2 regions of the Streptomyces sp. NBC_00554 genome follow, and region 1 is predicted to be linked to the other one. Evidence: riboswitches for the same ligand, from Rfam matches in the RefSeq annotation. Region 1 holds a riboswitch; the other holds the start of a gene.

Region 1 (7,740 bases):
CCTTCTCCACCAGGCCGAAATGCTCGGCGAGGCAGGCCCGCAGACCGGGCAGCGCGTTCGCCGTGCCGCCCCACACCTGCGAGGCCCGCAGCACGGCCAGTACGAGATTCACGCGCGGTTCGGCCTCAGGGCCGCCGCCGAGAATGTGCAGACCGTCCCTGATCTGCACGTCCTTGATCTCGCACAGATAGCCGTCGATGTGCATGACGAACGAGTCGAAGTCGCCGTCGTCCGGCTGGTCGTCGACATGCAGATCGTGGTGCAGCTCGGCCGCCTTGACCAGCGTCCAGATCTGCGCGCGCACGGCCGGCGCCTTCGTCGGGTCCAGGTCGGACACGAGCGCGTACTCGTCGAGGAGCTGCTCCAGCTTCGCCAGATCGCCGTACGTGTCAGCGCGCGCCATCGGCGGCACGAGGTGGTCGACGACCGTGGCGTGCCCGCGCCGCTTGGCCTGGGTGCCCTCGCCGGGGTCGTTGACGATGAAGGGGTAGATGAGGGGGAGTTCACCGAGTACGGCGTCGGGGGCGCAGCCGCCGCTGAGGCCAAGTCCCTTGCCCGGCAGCCATTCCATCGTGCCGTGCTTGCCCATGTGGACGACGGCGTCGGCGCCGAAGGAGTTCTCCAGCCACCGGTACGCCGCCATGTAGTGGTGCGACGGCGGCATGTCGGGGTCGTGGTAGATCGCGATCGGGTTCTCACCGAAGCCGCGCGGCGGCTGGATCATCACGACGACGTTCCCGAACTGGAGGGAGGCCAGCACGATGTCGTCGCCGTCCACGTACAGGTTGCCCGGCGGCTCGCCCCACGCCTCCAGCATCCCGTTCCGCAGCTCGGGATCGAGCTTGTCGAACCAGGCCTGGTAGTCGGCGAGCGGCACGCGTGCGGGGGCCGAGGCGAGCTGTTCCTCGGTCAGCCACTCGACGTCGTGGCCGCCCGCCGCGATGAGGCGGTGAATCAACTCGTCGCCGTTGTCCGGGTATTCGGTCAGGGAGTACCCGGCGCCCCGCAGCGCGTCCAGCACCCGCACAGCCGAGGCGGGCGTGTCGAGACCGACCGCGTTACCGACCCTGGAGTGCTTGGTCGGGTAGGCGGTGAAGACGAGCGCGAGCTTCTTGTCCTGGTTCGGCTTGTGCTTCAACAGGGCGTGGCGCACCGCGATCCCGGCGACGCGCGCGGCCCGTTCAGGGTTGGCGACGTACACCGGGACGTCGTCGGGACCCTGCTCCTTGAAGGAGAACGGCACGGTGATGAGCCGCCCGTCGAACTCCGGGATCGCGACCTGCATCGCCGCGTCCATGGGGGAGAGGGCGGCGTCCGAGGCCTCCCACGCGGCGTGCGAGGAGGTGAGGCAAAGCCCCTGCAGGACAGGGATGTTGAGGTCGCCGAGCTCCCCGATGTCCCAGGCCTCCTCGTCACCGCCGGCGGACGCCTCTGAGGCGTGCGTGCCGCCGGCCGCGAGCACGGTCGCGACCAGCGTGTCGGCCTTGGCGAGGATCTCGTACAGTCCCGCGTCGGCGCCGCGCAGCGAACCGCAGTACACGGGAAGGGCGTTGGCCTCCCGCGCCTCGATCGCGTCGCACAGCGTGTCGACGAAGGCGGTGTTGCCGGACAGCTCGTGTGCCCGGTAGAAGAGCACGCCGATCGTCGGCCGGCCCTCGACGAACGCACGCTCGCCGTGGACGCCGTACTCGGCCGTCTTGCGCGGCTCTTCGAAGCCCTCGCCGGTGAGCAGCACGGTGTCGGAGAGGAAGCGGGCCAGCTCGGTCAGGTTCTCCGGGCCGCCCTCGACGAGATAGCGCAGCGCCTCGGCGACCACACCGGCGGGCACCGACGACTCGGCCATCAACTCTGCGTCGGGGACGGACTCCCCGCCGAGCAGAACGGTCGGAACGCCGGACGCCTTCAGGAAGGCGAGCCCGTCCTCCCAGGCGCGCTTGCCGCCAAGGAGCCGTACGACGACGACATCCGCGCCCCCGACGAGCGCGGGGAGTTCGGCGGCGACATCCACCCGGGTCGGATTGCCGATCCGGTACGCGGCGCCGGAGGCCCGGGCCGCCAGCAGATCCGTGTCGGCGGTCGACAACAACAACACTGTGCTCATGCGGGCGCTCCCGGTGGAATGAAAGGCAGTCCTGTCGGCGCGCCGGACTCGATGAGCCGCCACAGCGCGTCCGTATCCGCGTGTTCCTCGATCAGATCGCCGAGCCGGTCCAACTGCTCCTCGCGCAGCGCCGCGAACGACGTGTCGGCGGCCGGTACGAAGCGGCGCCCCGCGGCGGCCGCCACCTCGCGCAGGAAGGCCCGCCGGAACCCGTCCGACTCCAACGAGCCGTGCCAGTGCGTGCCCCAGACCTCACCGACCCGGCAGCCATCCAAGAAGGGCTCCCCGCCGGTGACTTGGGCGACGCCATGGTGGATCTCGTACCCCTCGACGGGCTCGCCCAGCGCTTCGCCCACGGGCCGCGTGAGCGTCTTCTCCCGCGCGAACCGCACGCGTACGGGCAGCAGTCCGAGCCCGTCGACATGACCTGCCCGTGACTCGACCTCGTCCTCGATGTGCTCGCCGAGGAGCTGGAAGCCGCCGCAGATGCCGAGCACGGGCCGCCCCTCGGCGGCCCGTCGCGCGATCGCGTCCGCGAGCCCGCGTTCCCGAAGCCACTCCAGCGCCTTCACCGTCCCCCGGGTCCCCGGTACGACGACGAGGTCCGCGTCGGCCAGCTCCTCGGCCCGGTCCACGAAACGCACGACGACACCCGGCTCGGCGGCCAGCGCGTCCACGTCCGTGAAGTTGGACATCAGGGGGATCGCGCAGACGGCGACCCGCAGTACGTCCTCGCCGACGGGCGCGGTGACCGTGGACTCCCGGACCGCGCCCCTCATGGAGACCCGCAGCCCGTCCTCCTCGTCGATCCCGAGGCCGTGCTGGAAGGGCAATACCCCGTAGGAGGGCCGCCCGGTGAGCCCGTGGAGCATGTCGAGCCCCGGCTCCAGGAGGGAGACATCCCCGCGGAACTTGTTCACGAGGAACCCGGCGACGAGCTCCTGGTCCTCGCGGGACAGCAGTGCGACGGTCCCGAAGAAGGACGCGAAGACGCCCCCGCGGTCGATGTCGCCGACGACGAGCACGGGCAGCCGCGCGTTGCGCGCGATCCCCATGTTCACGATGTCGGTCCGCCGCAGATTGATCTCGGCGGGACTCCCCGCTCCCTCGCAGATCACCGCGTCATACGTGCCCCGCAACTCGGCTAGGCACTCCAGCACGGTCCCGAGCAGAGCTTCCTGCCGCCCTCCGTGCAGCCTTTCCCCGGGGGACGACCCCCCAGACCCCCCGAAGAACCCGCGAGCACTCATCTCACCCACGGGCTTCCCCATGAGCACGACCTGACTGCTGCGGTCGCTCCCCGGCTTGAGCAGCACGGGATTCATCAGCGCGGTCGGCTCCACGCGAGCGGCCTGCGCCTGCATGGCCTGCGCCCGGCCGATCTCGGCGCCCTCACGTGTCACGAACGAGTTCAGCGACATGTTCTGCGCCTTGAAGGGCGCGACCTTGACGCCCTGCCGCACCAGCCACCGGCAGATCCCGGCGGTCACGACGCTCTTGCCCGCGTCGGAAGTGGTTCCGGCGATCAGCAGGCCGCCGCCGCTCATGAGTTCCCTCCCCGTTGCCCCAACAGCCGCCCGGCGGCACACACACCCAGCGCGAGCCAGCTCACGCGCCGCGACAGCCGTACGGCCCGCTCGATGTCGCCGACCGCGACGGCGCGACCCTTGCCGTTCAGTACGGGCCGGTGCTCGACCCTTCCCCCGTACGCGAGGGTCCCGCCGAGCCGCACACCGAGCGCCCCCGCGAACGAGGCCTCCACGGGCCCGGCGTTGGGGCTCGGATGCTTGCAGGCGTCCACCCGCCAGGCGCGCGCGGCGCCCCGCGGGTCGCCTCCGGCGGCGGCCGCGAGAACGGCGGTGAGCCTCGCCCCCGGCCAGCCCGCGACATCGTCGAGCCGCGCGGAAGCCCAGCCGTAGCGCCGGTACTTGGGGGACCTGTGCCCGACCATCGCGTCGAGCGTGTTGACGGCGCGGAACCCGACGAGCCCGGGCACGCCGGCCACGGCGCCCCACACAAGTGCTCCCACCACGGCGTCGGAGGTGTTCTCGGCGACGGACTCGACGACGGCCCGGGCGATCCCGTCCGCGTCGAGCGCCTGCGGATCCCGCCCGCACAGATGCGGCAGCCGCTCCCGGGCCCTCTCGACATCACCGGCTTCGAGCGCGCTGCCGATCGCGCGGGCCTCCCGGCCGAGCGAGGTTCCGCCGACGACGGCCCAAGTGGCGGCGGCGGTCAGCGCGATGGAGGCGGTACGGGATCCACGTACGGAACGACTCGCGAGCGCCGCGAGCCCGGTGGCGCCGCCCACGCACACGGCCGTGTGCAGCGCGCCCCACCCCCGGTGGTCCCGCCACAGCACTCGCTCGACGGCTCCCGCGCCACGTCCGAACGCGGCGACCGGATGGCCCCGGCGGGGATCGCCGAGCAGCAGGTCACCGAGAAGGCCGGCGGCGGCGCCGTACGCGAAGACGCGATCGGCACGCACCGGTTCAGCCGACCGTCAGGTCAGGCACAACCGTGGTTCGCAGGGCACTTGGGCAGCCGCGCATGGCGATATGTCCTCACTCAGGGTGTCCACGCCCTGGTTCGAAGAGACCGGCGGTGAGAGTTCCTGGCTTCCGGGGATTTCTTCCCCGGTGACAGTGGCGGGACCGCGCCGGATTCGCACCGGCTTCCTCTCTTGCCGCCGTACTTGGCTCCGGCAGTCCACCATGGGGTTGGAAGACCCGTCAACTTGCTGTTGACCTGCGGGGGGAGAGTGTGCGAAGGCCCACATACGGGTGGGGCGCGGGACGTTGATACGTCCCGCGCCCCACCCGAGGTGATGCCTGGTTCGTGCGGTATTCGTGCGTTCTCGGGATGGCCGTCAGGCCACGATCAGATAGATCCCGTACGCCACCGCCGCCGCGCACGCCGCGAAGCAGGCGTACGCGCCGGTGACCGCGAGAGCGGCGGAGCCGCCCTGCGCCGAGGCCGACTCGCGCTTGGAGAGGCCGACGATGCCCAGGGTGAAGAGGCCGACGAGGGCCACGGTGGACACGAGGCTGACTCCGAAGACGGAGCCGAGGGCTGCCCAGTCGATGTGCATGCTGTTCGTTCCTTAGACCGTGGCCGGAGCGGTGGGCTCCGCGTCCGGGGACGGGATGGTGGCCTTCAGGTCGCCGGTGAGCGGGCCCGCGGGGGGCGGGGTGACCGCGGCGATCGCCGCGGTGACGACGCCCGAAGGCTCGGCACCGACCTCGTTGACGTTGTCGATGGTCACCGGCTGGCGGCGCGACAGGTTCCAGATGGTGCCCGCGCCGGCCACCAGGAGCGCACCCGTCAGGACGATGCCCCACGTGCCCTGCTTGGTGAGGAACTCGGCGCCCGCGCCGACCAGACCGGCAGCCGGGAGAGTGAGGCCCCAGGCGATGAACATGCGGGTCGCGGTCGACCAGCGGACGACGCCGCCCTTGCGGCCGAGGCCCGAGCCCATCACGGCGCCGGAGCAGGACTGCGTGGTGGAGAGCGAGAAGCCCAGGTGGGAGGAGGCCAGGATGACCGTGGCCGCGCTGGTCTGGGCGGCGAAGCCCTGCGGCGGCGCGAGGTCGGTGAGGCCCTTGCCCATGGTGCGGATGATGCGCCAGCCGCCCAGGTAGGTGCCGAGCGCGATGGCCATACCGGCCGAGACGATGACCCAGGTGGGAGGGTTCGAGTCCGGCGCGATCACACCGCCGGTGACCAGCGCGAGGGTGATGATGCCCATCGTCTTCTGGGCGTCGTTCGTGCCGTGGGCCAGCGAGACCAGACCGGCCGAGGCGATCTGACCGGCGCGGTAGCCCTTGGCGGTCGCCTTCTCGTCGGCACGGCTGCCGATCTTGTACGTCAGGCGGGTGGCCAGCATCGCGGCGAGTCCGGCCACGAGGGGCGCGGCGATCGCGGGGAGCAGCACCTTGGTGATGACGGTCGAGCCGTTCACCGACGACCAGCCGGCCGACATGACCGCGGCGCCGATGAGGCCGCCGAAGAGTGCGTGGGAAGAGCTGGACGGGAGACCCAGAAGCCAGGTCAGCAGATTCCAGAGGATGGCGCCGACGAGCGCCGCGAAGATCACTTCGGTGCGTATGCCCTCTTCGTTGATGATGCCGCCGGAGATCGTCTTGGCGACCTCCACGGAGAGGAAAGCACCGACGAGATTCAGCACGGCGGACATGGCCACCGCCGTCTTCGGTCTGAGAGCACCAGTCGAAATGGTCGTCGCCATCGCATTGGCGGTGTCGTGGAAACCGTTCGTGAAATCGAACACGAGAGCGGTAACGATCACGATTCCGAGGAGGAGCGTGATGTGTTCCATTAACCCAGGCTTCTGTTGGACGTCAGTGGCAGGTGGACCGTAGGCAACCTGAATGAACGGAAAGTGAACTGGCGGGGCATTGAAAGTGTCTCATGTGTCGAGCCACCCCTTCGATGGTGCTGAAGGGGTGGCTCGATGACTGTTTCGGTGCCCGGCTCGACGTCTCGAACACAGGCGGAACAACGGGTTCCGGTACTTCCGCTACCCCCTGGCGAGCTTCTTGAGCTGGGCGGTGGAGCCGTTGAAGAGATTCTGGTCACCCGGCAGGCTGCCGCTGTTGTCGTACTGCCAGAAAGTCCAGAAGGACCAGCCGGCCGGCAGCGCTCCCGCGGTCGCCGAGTCGTAGCGCGCGAGCCACAGCGAGTGGTTCGCGCCGAAGGCGCGGCTGCTGCCGGTGCAGGTGTTCCACCAGTGCGTGGTCGTGTAGATCACCGGACGGCGTCCGGTCTGCCGTTTGACCTCGTCACTGAACGCTTTGATCCAGCTCACCATCTTGGCCTTGGTCAGGCCGTAGCACTTGTTCCTGCCGTACGGGTTGTACTCGATGTCGAGCGCGGGCGGCAGCGTCCACCCGTCCCCGCGCCAGGCGCCGCCATAGCGCAGGAAGTGTGCCGCCTGGGCGGTGCCTGACGACTTGTTCGGCAGGGCGAAGTGGTAGGCGCCGCGGATGATGCCGGCGCTGCGCGCCCCGTTGTACTGCTGGCTGAAGTAGGGGTTGCGGTAGGTGTGGGACTCGGTGGCCTTGACGTAGACGAACTGTGCGCCCTTCGCCTTGGCGCTCTGCCAGTCGACGTTCTTCTGGTGCGAGGAGACGTCGTGCCCCTTGGGCTTGCCGGCTGCGGATGCGGGAGCCTCGGCGAGAGCGGTCCCCCCGACGGTGAGCGCCGTGAGGGTGGCCGCGACGACGCGGGCACGGTGGCGGGACGGTCTGTGATCACGGGCCATATTTCCCCCCGGAATGGCGACGTGCGTGACAAATCCCCCAGAGGCTACTGGAAGATCATCGAAAGCTCGTCGATCTCCGGCCAATCCCCCACAGAGGGTCGATCTATGCCCATATGCGATCTTACGGACGCCCGGATTCCGCCCTAAAGTGCCCTCGCCGACGCCGCGTTGGCGACAGTGCCTGGCAGGATCGCGGCATGGCTGAACAGCGGCGGGACGCGCGGGGCGATCGGGGCGGGCGGGAGGGCGCACAGGTGGCGCGTGAGCGGCACGCGCCGGATGTGCGGGGCGCGGAGGAGCGGGCGTGGGACGAGCTGGTCGCGACGGCCCGCCGCACCGTGACCGACGGGTTGGTCGT
Region 2 (7,740 bases), 5.3 Mb from region 1:
GGAGGGTCCCGAACGCATGCGGCAGGTCCCCCGTACGTACCAACGACGCCGCCCGCGCGGGGAAGCGGGTGACTCGAAAATCCCTGCCGTGACGGAACCGCTGCCGGTCCGGCCCAGGGCGGGCTGCGGCAGCACCAGCGCATCCGGCGCTCTCCGACGCTCGCGTGCCGCCGTGGCGGAAGCGCAGGAAGGGTACGGACCCGGCCCGAGGATCAAGGCCGGCAGGAAGAGGGCAAGGTCACAGCCCTGCCCACTGCTGCTCCTTTGTCCGACTGCCCTAACATCCGAGCATGACGGTCCTGCCCGACGACGGGCTTTCGCTCGCCTCCGAGTTCCCTGACGCCACGCACGAGCAGTGGCAGCACCTAGTCGCGGGCGTACTGCGCAAATCGGGCAGGGAAGTTCCGGACACGGCAGCCGAGGAGGCTCTGTCCACCGCGCTGGAGGACGGGCTCGGTATCCGGCCCCTGTACTCCGCGCACGACCCCGCGCCCGATCCCGGCCTTCCCGGTTTCGCCCCCTTCGTCCGCGGTGGCCGTGCCGAGGGGAGCACCGTCGGCGGCTGGGACGTACGCCAGCAGCACACGGCCGTCGACGGCGACGCGGTACTCGCGGACCTGGAGAACGGCGTCACCTCGCTCTGGCTGGTCACCGGTGCGGGCGGCATCCCGGTGTCCTCGCTCGGCCCCGTCCTCGACGGCGTCTACCTCGACCTGGCCCCCGTGGTCCTCGACGCGGGACGTGATGTCGAGTCCGCCGCACGGGAGTTGCTGCGGCTGTACGAGGAGCGGGGTGTCGCCAAGGAGGCGGCGCGCGGCAACCTGGGGGCGGACCCGCTGGGCCACCAGGCTCGTACGGGGGACGAGCCGTTCGACTTCGCGCCGGTCGCCGGCCTCGCGCGGCTGTGTGCCGAGGAGTACCCGGGGCTGCGGGCACTGACCGTGGACGCATTGCCGTACCACGAGGCCGGTGGCTCCGCCGCTCAGGAGTTGGGCTGCTCGCTGGCGACCGGCGTCGCCTATCTGCGGCAGCTGGACGAGGCGGGGCTGTCGGTCGAACACGCCTGCGCGCAGCTGGAGTTCCGGTACGCGGCCACCGCCGACCAGTTCCTGACCATCGCCAAACTGCGGGCGGCCCGCAGGCTGTGGGCGCGCGTGACCGAAGTCTGCGGTGCCCCGGTCGGGCAGCTCCAGCATGCCGTGACCTCGCCGGTGATGATGGCGCGCCGTGATCCGTGGGTGAACATGCTGCGTACGACGGTCGCCACGCTGGCCGCCGGGGTCGGCGGCGCCGACGCCGTCACCGTGCTGCCCTTCGACCACGCCATCGGTCTGCCGGACGCGTTCGCCCGGCGGATCGCCCGCAACACCTCGACGATCCTGGTCGAGGAGTCGCACCTGGCGCGGGTGATCGACCCGGCGGGCGGCTCCTGGTACGTGGAGCGGCTCACCGACGAACTCGCCCACGCGGGCTGGGAGTTCTTCCAGTGGATCGAGCGGGCGGGCGGCCAGGCGGAAGCCCTTCGTTCGGGCCGGCTCGGTCAGGAACTGGCGAAGACGTGGGAGGCGCGGAGTGCGAAGCTCGCCAAGCGGCGTGAGCCCGTGACCGGCGTCAGCGAGTTCCCGAACCTCGCCGAGCGCCCCGTGGAGCGCGTTGCCGCGCCCGTTCCTCCCGTCGGCGGGCTCCCCCGGGTGCGGCGCGACGAGGCGTACGAGACGCTGCGCGCCCGCTCGGACGCCCACCTGGCGGCGACCGGGTCCCGGCCGCGGATCTTCCTGGCTGCCATGGGTCCCGCCGCCGCCCACACCGCTCGCCTCACCTTCGCGTCGAACCTGTTCCAGGCCGGTGGCATCGAGCCGGTCACGGAGGGCACGTTCGAGGACAGCGGTGCCACCGAGGTCTGCCTGTGTTCGAGCGACCCGCTGTACGAGGAACAGGCCGCGGAGACCGCCGGGGCCCTCAGGGCGGCGGGCGCCGGGTATGTGTTCCTCGCCGGCCGTCCCGGGCAGTACCCCGGTGTCGACGGCTATGTCTTCGCGGGCTGTGACACCGTCACCGTGCTCTCCACCGCACTTGACCGTATGGGAGTGTCCTGATGGGAATCCCCGACTTCTCCGGGATCGAGCTGGGGACGCCCACCGCCGACGGCAGCGCCGAGGACTGGCGCAAGGCGATCGACGGGGGCGAGACCTTCTGGGAGACCCCGGAGGGCATCGCGGTCAAACCGCTCTACACAGGCCGTGACCTGGAGGGCCTGGACTTCCTGGGCACCTACCCGGGCATCGCCCCGTACCTGCGCGGCCCGTACCCGACGATGTACGTCAACCAGCCCTGGACCATCCGCCAGTACGCGGGCTTCTCCACCGCCGAGGAGTCCAACGCCTTCTACCGGCGCAACCTCGCGGCCGGTCAGAAGGGCCTGTCCGTCGCCTTCGACCTGCCCACGCACCGGGGTTACGACAGCGATCACCCGCGCGTGACCGGTGACGTCGGCATGGCGGGCGTGGCGATCGACTCGATCTACGACATGCGGCAGCTCTTCGACGGCATCCCGCTGGACAAGATGACCGTGTCGATGACGATGAACGGTGCTGTGCTGCCCGTTCTCGCGCTCTACATCGTGGCGGCCGAGGAACAGGGCGTACCGCCCGAGAAGTTGGCCGGGACCATCCAGAACGACATCCTCAAAGAGTTCATGGTCCGCAACACGTACATCTATCCGCCGAAGCCGTCGATGCGGATCATCTCCGACATCTTCGCCTTCACCTCGCAGCGGATGCCGCGCTACAACTCCATCTCCATCTCGGGCTACCACATCCAAGAGGCGGGCGCGACGGCCGACTTGGAGCTGGCGTACACGCTGGCCGACGGAGTGGAGTACATCCGGGCGGGCCGGGCGGCAGGGATGGACGTGGACGCGTTCGCGCCCCGGCTGTCCTTCTTCTGGGCGATCGGCATGAACTTCTTCATGGAGATCGCGAAGATGCGGGCGGCGCGCCTGCTGTGGGCCAAGCTGGTCAGGCAGTTCGACCCGCAGAACGCCAAGTCCCTTTCCCTGCGCACCCATTCGCAGACCTCGGGCTGGTCGCTGACCGCGCAGGACGTCTTCAACAACGTGACGCGTACGTGCGTCGAGGCGATGGCGGCGACCCAGGGCCACACCCAGTCGCTGCACACCAACGCCCTCGACGAAGCGCTCGCCCTGCCCACCGACTTCTCGGCACGCATCGCCCGCAACACCCAGCTCCTCATCCAGCAGGAGTCGGGCACGACCCGGTCGATCGACCCGTGGGGCGGCAGCGCGTACGTCGAGAAGCTGACGTACGACCTCGCGCGCCGGGCCTGGCAGCACATCGAGGAGGTCGAGGCGGCGGGCGGTATGGCCAAGGCCATCGACGCGGGCATCCCCAAGCTGCGCATCGAAGAGGCGGCGGCCCGCACCCAGGCCCGGATCGACTCCGGGCGCCAGCCGGTCATCGGCGTGAACAAGTACCGCGTCGAGACCGACGAGCAGATCGACGTCCTCACGGTCGACAACTCCTCCGTACGCACGCAGCAGATCGAGAAGCTGCGACGGCTGCGCGCTGAGCGCGACGAGCGGGCGTGCCAGGACTCGCTGGACGCCCTGACCCGCGCCGCTGGGGGCACCGGCAACCTGTTGGAGCTGGCCGTGAACGCGGCCCGTGCCAAGGCCACCGTCGGCGAGATCTCCGACGCCCTGGAGAAGGTGTACGGACGGCACTCGAGCCAGATCCGTACGATCTCCGGTGTGTACCGCAACGAAGCCGGCGATTCCCCGAACGTCGAGCGCACCCGGTCCCTGGTGGGCTCCTTCGAGGAGGCCGAGGGCCGCCGCCCCCGCATCCTGGTCGCCAAGATGGGCCAGGACGGCCACGACCGCGGCCAGAAGGTGATCGCCACCGCCTTCGCGGACCTCGGCTTCGACGTCGACGTCGGCCCGCTGTTCCAGACCCCGGGCGAGGTGGCCCGCCAGGCCGTCGAGGCGGACGTGCACATCGTCGGGGTGTCCTCGCTGGCCGCCGGGCACCTCACCCTCGTGCCGGCGTTGCGGGAGCAGCTCGCCGAGGAGGGCCGCGAGGACATCATGGTCGTGGTCGGCGGGGTGATCCCGCCGCAGGACGTGCCCACGCTCCTGGAGATGGGCGCGGCTGCCGTCTTCCCGCCCGGGACGGTGATCCCGGACGCGGCGTACGACCTGGTGCAGCGGCTGGCCACCGACCTCGGGCACACCCCGTGATCGATGTCGACACCTATGTGAAGGGCGTACTCGACGGGAAGCGGGCGCTGGTGGCCCGCGCCATCACGCTCGTGGAGTCGACCAGGCCCCAACACCGGGTCATGGCACAGGAGTTGCTGACCGAGCTGCTGCCGCACAGCGGGAAAGCGCGACGGATCGGCATCAGCGGTGTGCCGGGCGTGGGCAAGTCGACGTTCATCGACGCGTTCGGCACGCTGCTCACCTCGCTCGGGTTCCGGGTCGCGGTGCTCGCGGTCGATCCATCGTCGAGCCGGACGGGCGGGTCGATCCTCGGCGACAAGACGCGCATGGAGCGGCTGGCCGTCGACCCGGCGGCGTTCGTACGGCCCTCCCCCACCGCCGGCACGCTCGGCGGGGTGGCGAAGGCGACCCGGGAGTCGATCGTGGTGATGGAGGCGGCGGGCTACGACGTCGTACTCGTGGAGACGGTCGGTGTCGGCCAGTCCGAGACCGCCGTCGCCAACATGGTCGACTCCTTCCTGCTGCTGACCCTCGCCCGCACCGGCGACCAGTTGCAGGGCATCAAGAAGGGCGTCCTGGAACTCGCGGACGTCATCGCCGTCAACAAGGCGGACGGCCCGCACGAGCGCGAAGCCCGGGGCGCGGCAAGGGAGTTGGCGGGCGCGCTGCGGCTGATGCACCCCGTCGACGCCGCCTGGACCCCACCGGTGCTGAGCTGCAGCGCCCGCGAGGGAACGGGCCTGGACACGGTCTGGGAACGCCTGGAACAACACCGGTCGCTGTTGGACTCCACCGGCCGCCTAGCCACCAAGCGCCGCAACCAACAGGTGGACTGGACCTGGACGATGGTCCGCGACGAACTCCTCGGCCGCCTGCACTCAGATCCGGCCGTACGTGCGCTGGCTCCCGACCTCGAACGCCAGGTACGCGAGGGCGAGTTGACAGCAACCCTGGCGGCAGAGGAAATCCTGCGAGCATTCGAATCCCGGCCAACCGACTTGCCCTAAGGGGCGCGGGGAACTGCGCGACCAGCCCCCACCGGGCCGCACCCAAAAATCGACGCATCCAACCCCCACCCCGTAGGCTAGCCAGCGCAGCTGGTTCGCCCCGTCAGCCAGACGGACGCGTCGCAAGAGGGAACCCGGTGAAATTCCGGGACTGCCCCGCAGCGGTAAGTGGGAACAACCGCCGTCATACGCACTGGGTCCGGAACAGGGCCTGGGAAGCGACGGCCAGTAGGTGTCCTCCGTGCAATGGAGGACGTGCCCACGAGTCCGAAGACCTGCCAACTGCCCGCACGCGAAGCATTCGTGCGCGGAATCCCGGTGACCTCGTGGGCGGGTCGGCGTACACATCGGCGGGCACGACAACCCGCCGATCTGGCGTTCCTTCGCGCTCTCGTCCCGTCCCGGGATCTCAGGGAGACATCTCGCGAAGGAGAGTTCCGTGACAGCGAAGTCCGCAGCCGCGGCAGCACAGGCAACCGTGTACGGCTACCCCCGTCAGGGTCAGGGCCGGGAACTGAAGAAGGCCGTCGAGGGGTACTGGAAGGGTCGCGTCGACGCCGACGCCCTCCGGGCCACCGCCGCCGAACTGCGCCGTACCAACTGGCGGCAGCTGGCCGAGGCCGGTGTCCACGAAGTGCCGACCGGCGACTTCTCGTACTACGACCATGTCCTGGACACCAGCATCATGGTCGGCGCGATCCCCGAGCGCCACCGCGCCGCCGTCGAACTCGATGCGCTGGACGGGTACTTCGCGATGGCGCGCGGCACGCAGGAGGTGGCGCCGCTGGAGATGACGAAGTGGTTCGACACCAACTACCACTACCTCGTGCCTGAGTTGGGCCCGGACACCGTCTTCACCACCGACTCCACCAAGCAGGTCACCGAGTTCGGCGAAGCTCTCGCACTCGGCCTAACCGCCCGCCCGGTCCTCGTCGGCCCCATCACCTATCTCCTGCTCGCCAAGCCCGCGCCCGGCGTGGCCCCGGACTTCGACCCGCTGACCTTGCTCGACCGGCTGCTGCCCGTGTACGCCGAGGTCCTCGGGGACCTGCGGGCAGCGGGCGCCGAGTGGGTGCAGCTCGACGAACCGGCTCTCGTCCAGGACCGCACGCCCGCCGAGCTGAACGCGGCCGACCGTGCCTACCGTGACCTGGGAGGGCTCGACGACCGCCCGAAGCTGCTCGTCGCCTCGTACTTCGGGCGGCTCGGAGCCGCGCTGCCGGTACTGGCCAAGGCTCCTGTCGACGGTCTCGCCCTGGATTTCACCGAGGCCGCCGCCGCCAACCTGGACGCCCTGGCCGCAGTGGGCGGACTGCCCGGCAAGCGGCTGGTCGCGGGCGTGGTCAACGGCCGCAACATCTGGGTGAACGACCTGTCGGCGTCCCTCGCCACGCTCGGCACTCTGCTCGGCCTCGCCGACCGGGTCGACGTGGCCGCCTCCTGTTCACTGCTCCACGTCCCGCTCGACGCCGCCGCCGAACGTGACATCGAGCCGCAGATCCTGCGCTGGCTCGCCTTCGCCCGCCAGAAGACCGCCGAGATCGTCACCCTCGCCAAGGGCCTCACCCGTGGGACCGAAGCCATTGGCGCGGAACTGGCCGCCAACCGGGCCGACCTGGCCTCCCGCGCCGGCTCGGCGCTGACCCGCGACCCCGCGGTACGGGCCCGCACCGCCGCCGTCACGGACGCCGACGCCCGCCGCTCCCAGCCGTACTCCGAGCGGGCCGCCGCCCAGCGCGCCCACCTCGGTCTGCCGCTGCTGCCGACCACCACCATCGGCTCCTTCCCGCAGACCGCCGAACTGCGCGTCGCGCGGGCCGACCTGCGCGCGGGGCGGATCGACGGCGCCGGGTACGAGGAGCGCATCAGGGCCGAGATCGGCGAGGTGATCTCCTTCCAGGAGAAGACCGGTCTCGACGTCCTGGTGCACGGCGAGCCCGAACGCAACGACATGGTCCAGTACTTCGCCGAACAGCTCACCGGCTACCTCGCCACCCAGCACGGCTGGGTCCAGTCGTACGGCACCCGCTACGTCCGCCCGCCGATCCTGGCCGGCGACATCTCCCGCCCCGAGCCGATGACCGTGCGCTGGACGACGTACGCCCAGTCCCTCACCGACCGCCCGGTCAAGGGCATGCTCACCGGCCCTGTCACCATGCTCGCCTGGTCCTTCGTCCGCGACGACCAGCCGCTCGGCGACACCGCCCGCCAGGTCGCCCTCGCCCTGCGCGACGAGGTCAACGAGCTGGAAGCGGCGGGTACTTCGGTCATCCAGGTCGACGAACCCGCCCTGCGCGAGACGCTGCCGCTGCGTGCCGTGGACCGTCCCGCCTATCTGGCCTGGGCCACCGAGGCGTTCCGGCTCACCGCAGGCGGCGTACGCCCGGAGACCCAGATCCACACCCACATGTGCTACGCCGAGTTCGGCGACATCGTCCAGGCCATCGACGACCTCGACGCCGACGTCATCAGCCTGGAGGCCGCCCGCTCCCA

The links. Region 1 has a riboswitch for cobalamin ahead of OG266_RS34800 (cobalamin biosynthesis protein). Riboswitches for the same ligand answer to the same signal wherever they lie in the genome.
Region 2: it holds a riboswitch for cobalamin, as region 1 does, so the genes downstream of both, metE (5-methyltetrahydropteroyltriglutamate--homocysteine S-methyltransferase) here and OG266_RS34800 (cobalamin biosynthesis protein) in region 1, are expected to answer to the same signal.

Annotation. Positions count from the first base shown of each region.
Region 1 is NZ_CP107799.1:7,899,539-7,907,278, forward strand. It holds gene cobN (cobaltochelatase subunit CobN) at 1-2,101, opposite strand, end outside; gene OG266_RS34795 (cobyric acid synthase) at 2,098-3,648, opposite strand; gene OG266_RS34800 (cobalamin biosynthesis protein) at 3,645-4,589, opposite strand; cobalamin riboswitch at 4,689-4,831, opposite strand; gene OG266_RS34805 (hypothetical protein) at 4,971-5,192, opposite strand; gene OG266_RS34810 (inorganic phosphate transporter) at 5,205-6,437, opposite strand; gene OG266_RS34815 (lysozyme) at 6,639-7,382, opposite strand; gene OG266_RS34820 (class II aldolase/adducin family protein) at 7,580-7,740, shown strand, end outside.
Region 2 is NZ_CP107799.1:2,594,745-2,602,484, forward strand. It holds gene OG266_RS11255 (methylmalonyl-CoA mutase family protein) at 291-2,096, shown strand; gene scpA (methylmalonyl-CoA mutase) at 2,096-4,258, shown strand; gene meaB (methylmalonyl Co-A mutase-associated GTPase MeaB) at 4,255-5,247, shown strand; cobalamin riboswitch at 5,322-5,545, shown strand; gene metE (5-methyltetrahydropteroyltriglutamate--homocysteine S-methyltransferase) at 5,687-7,740, shown strand, end outside.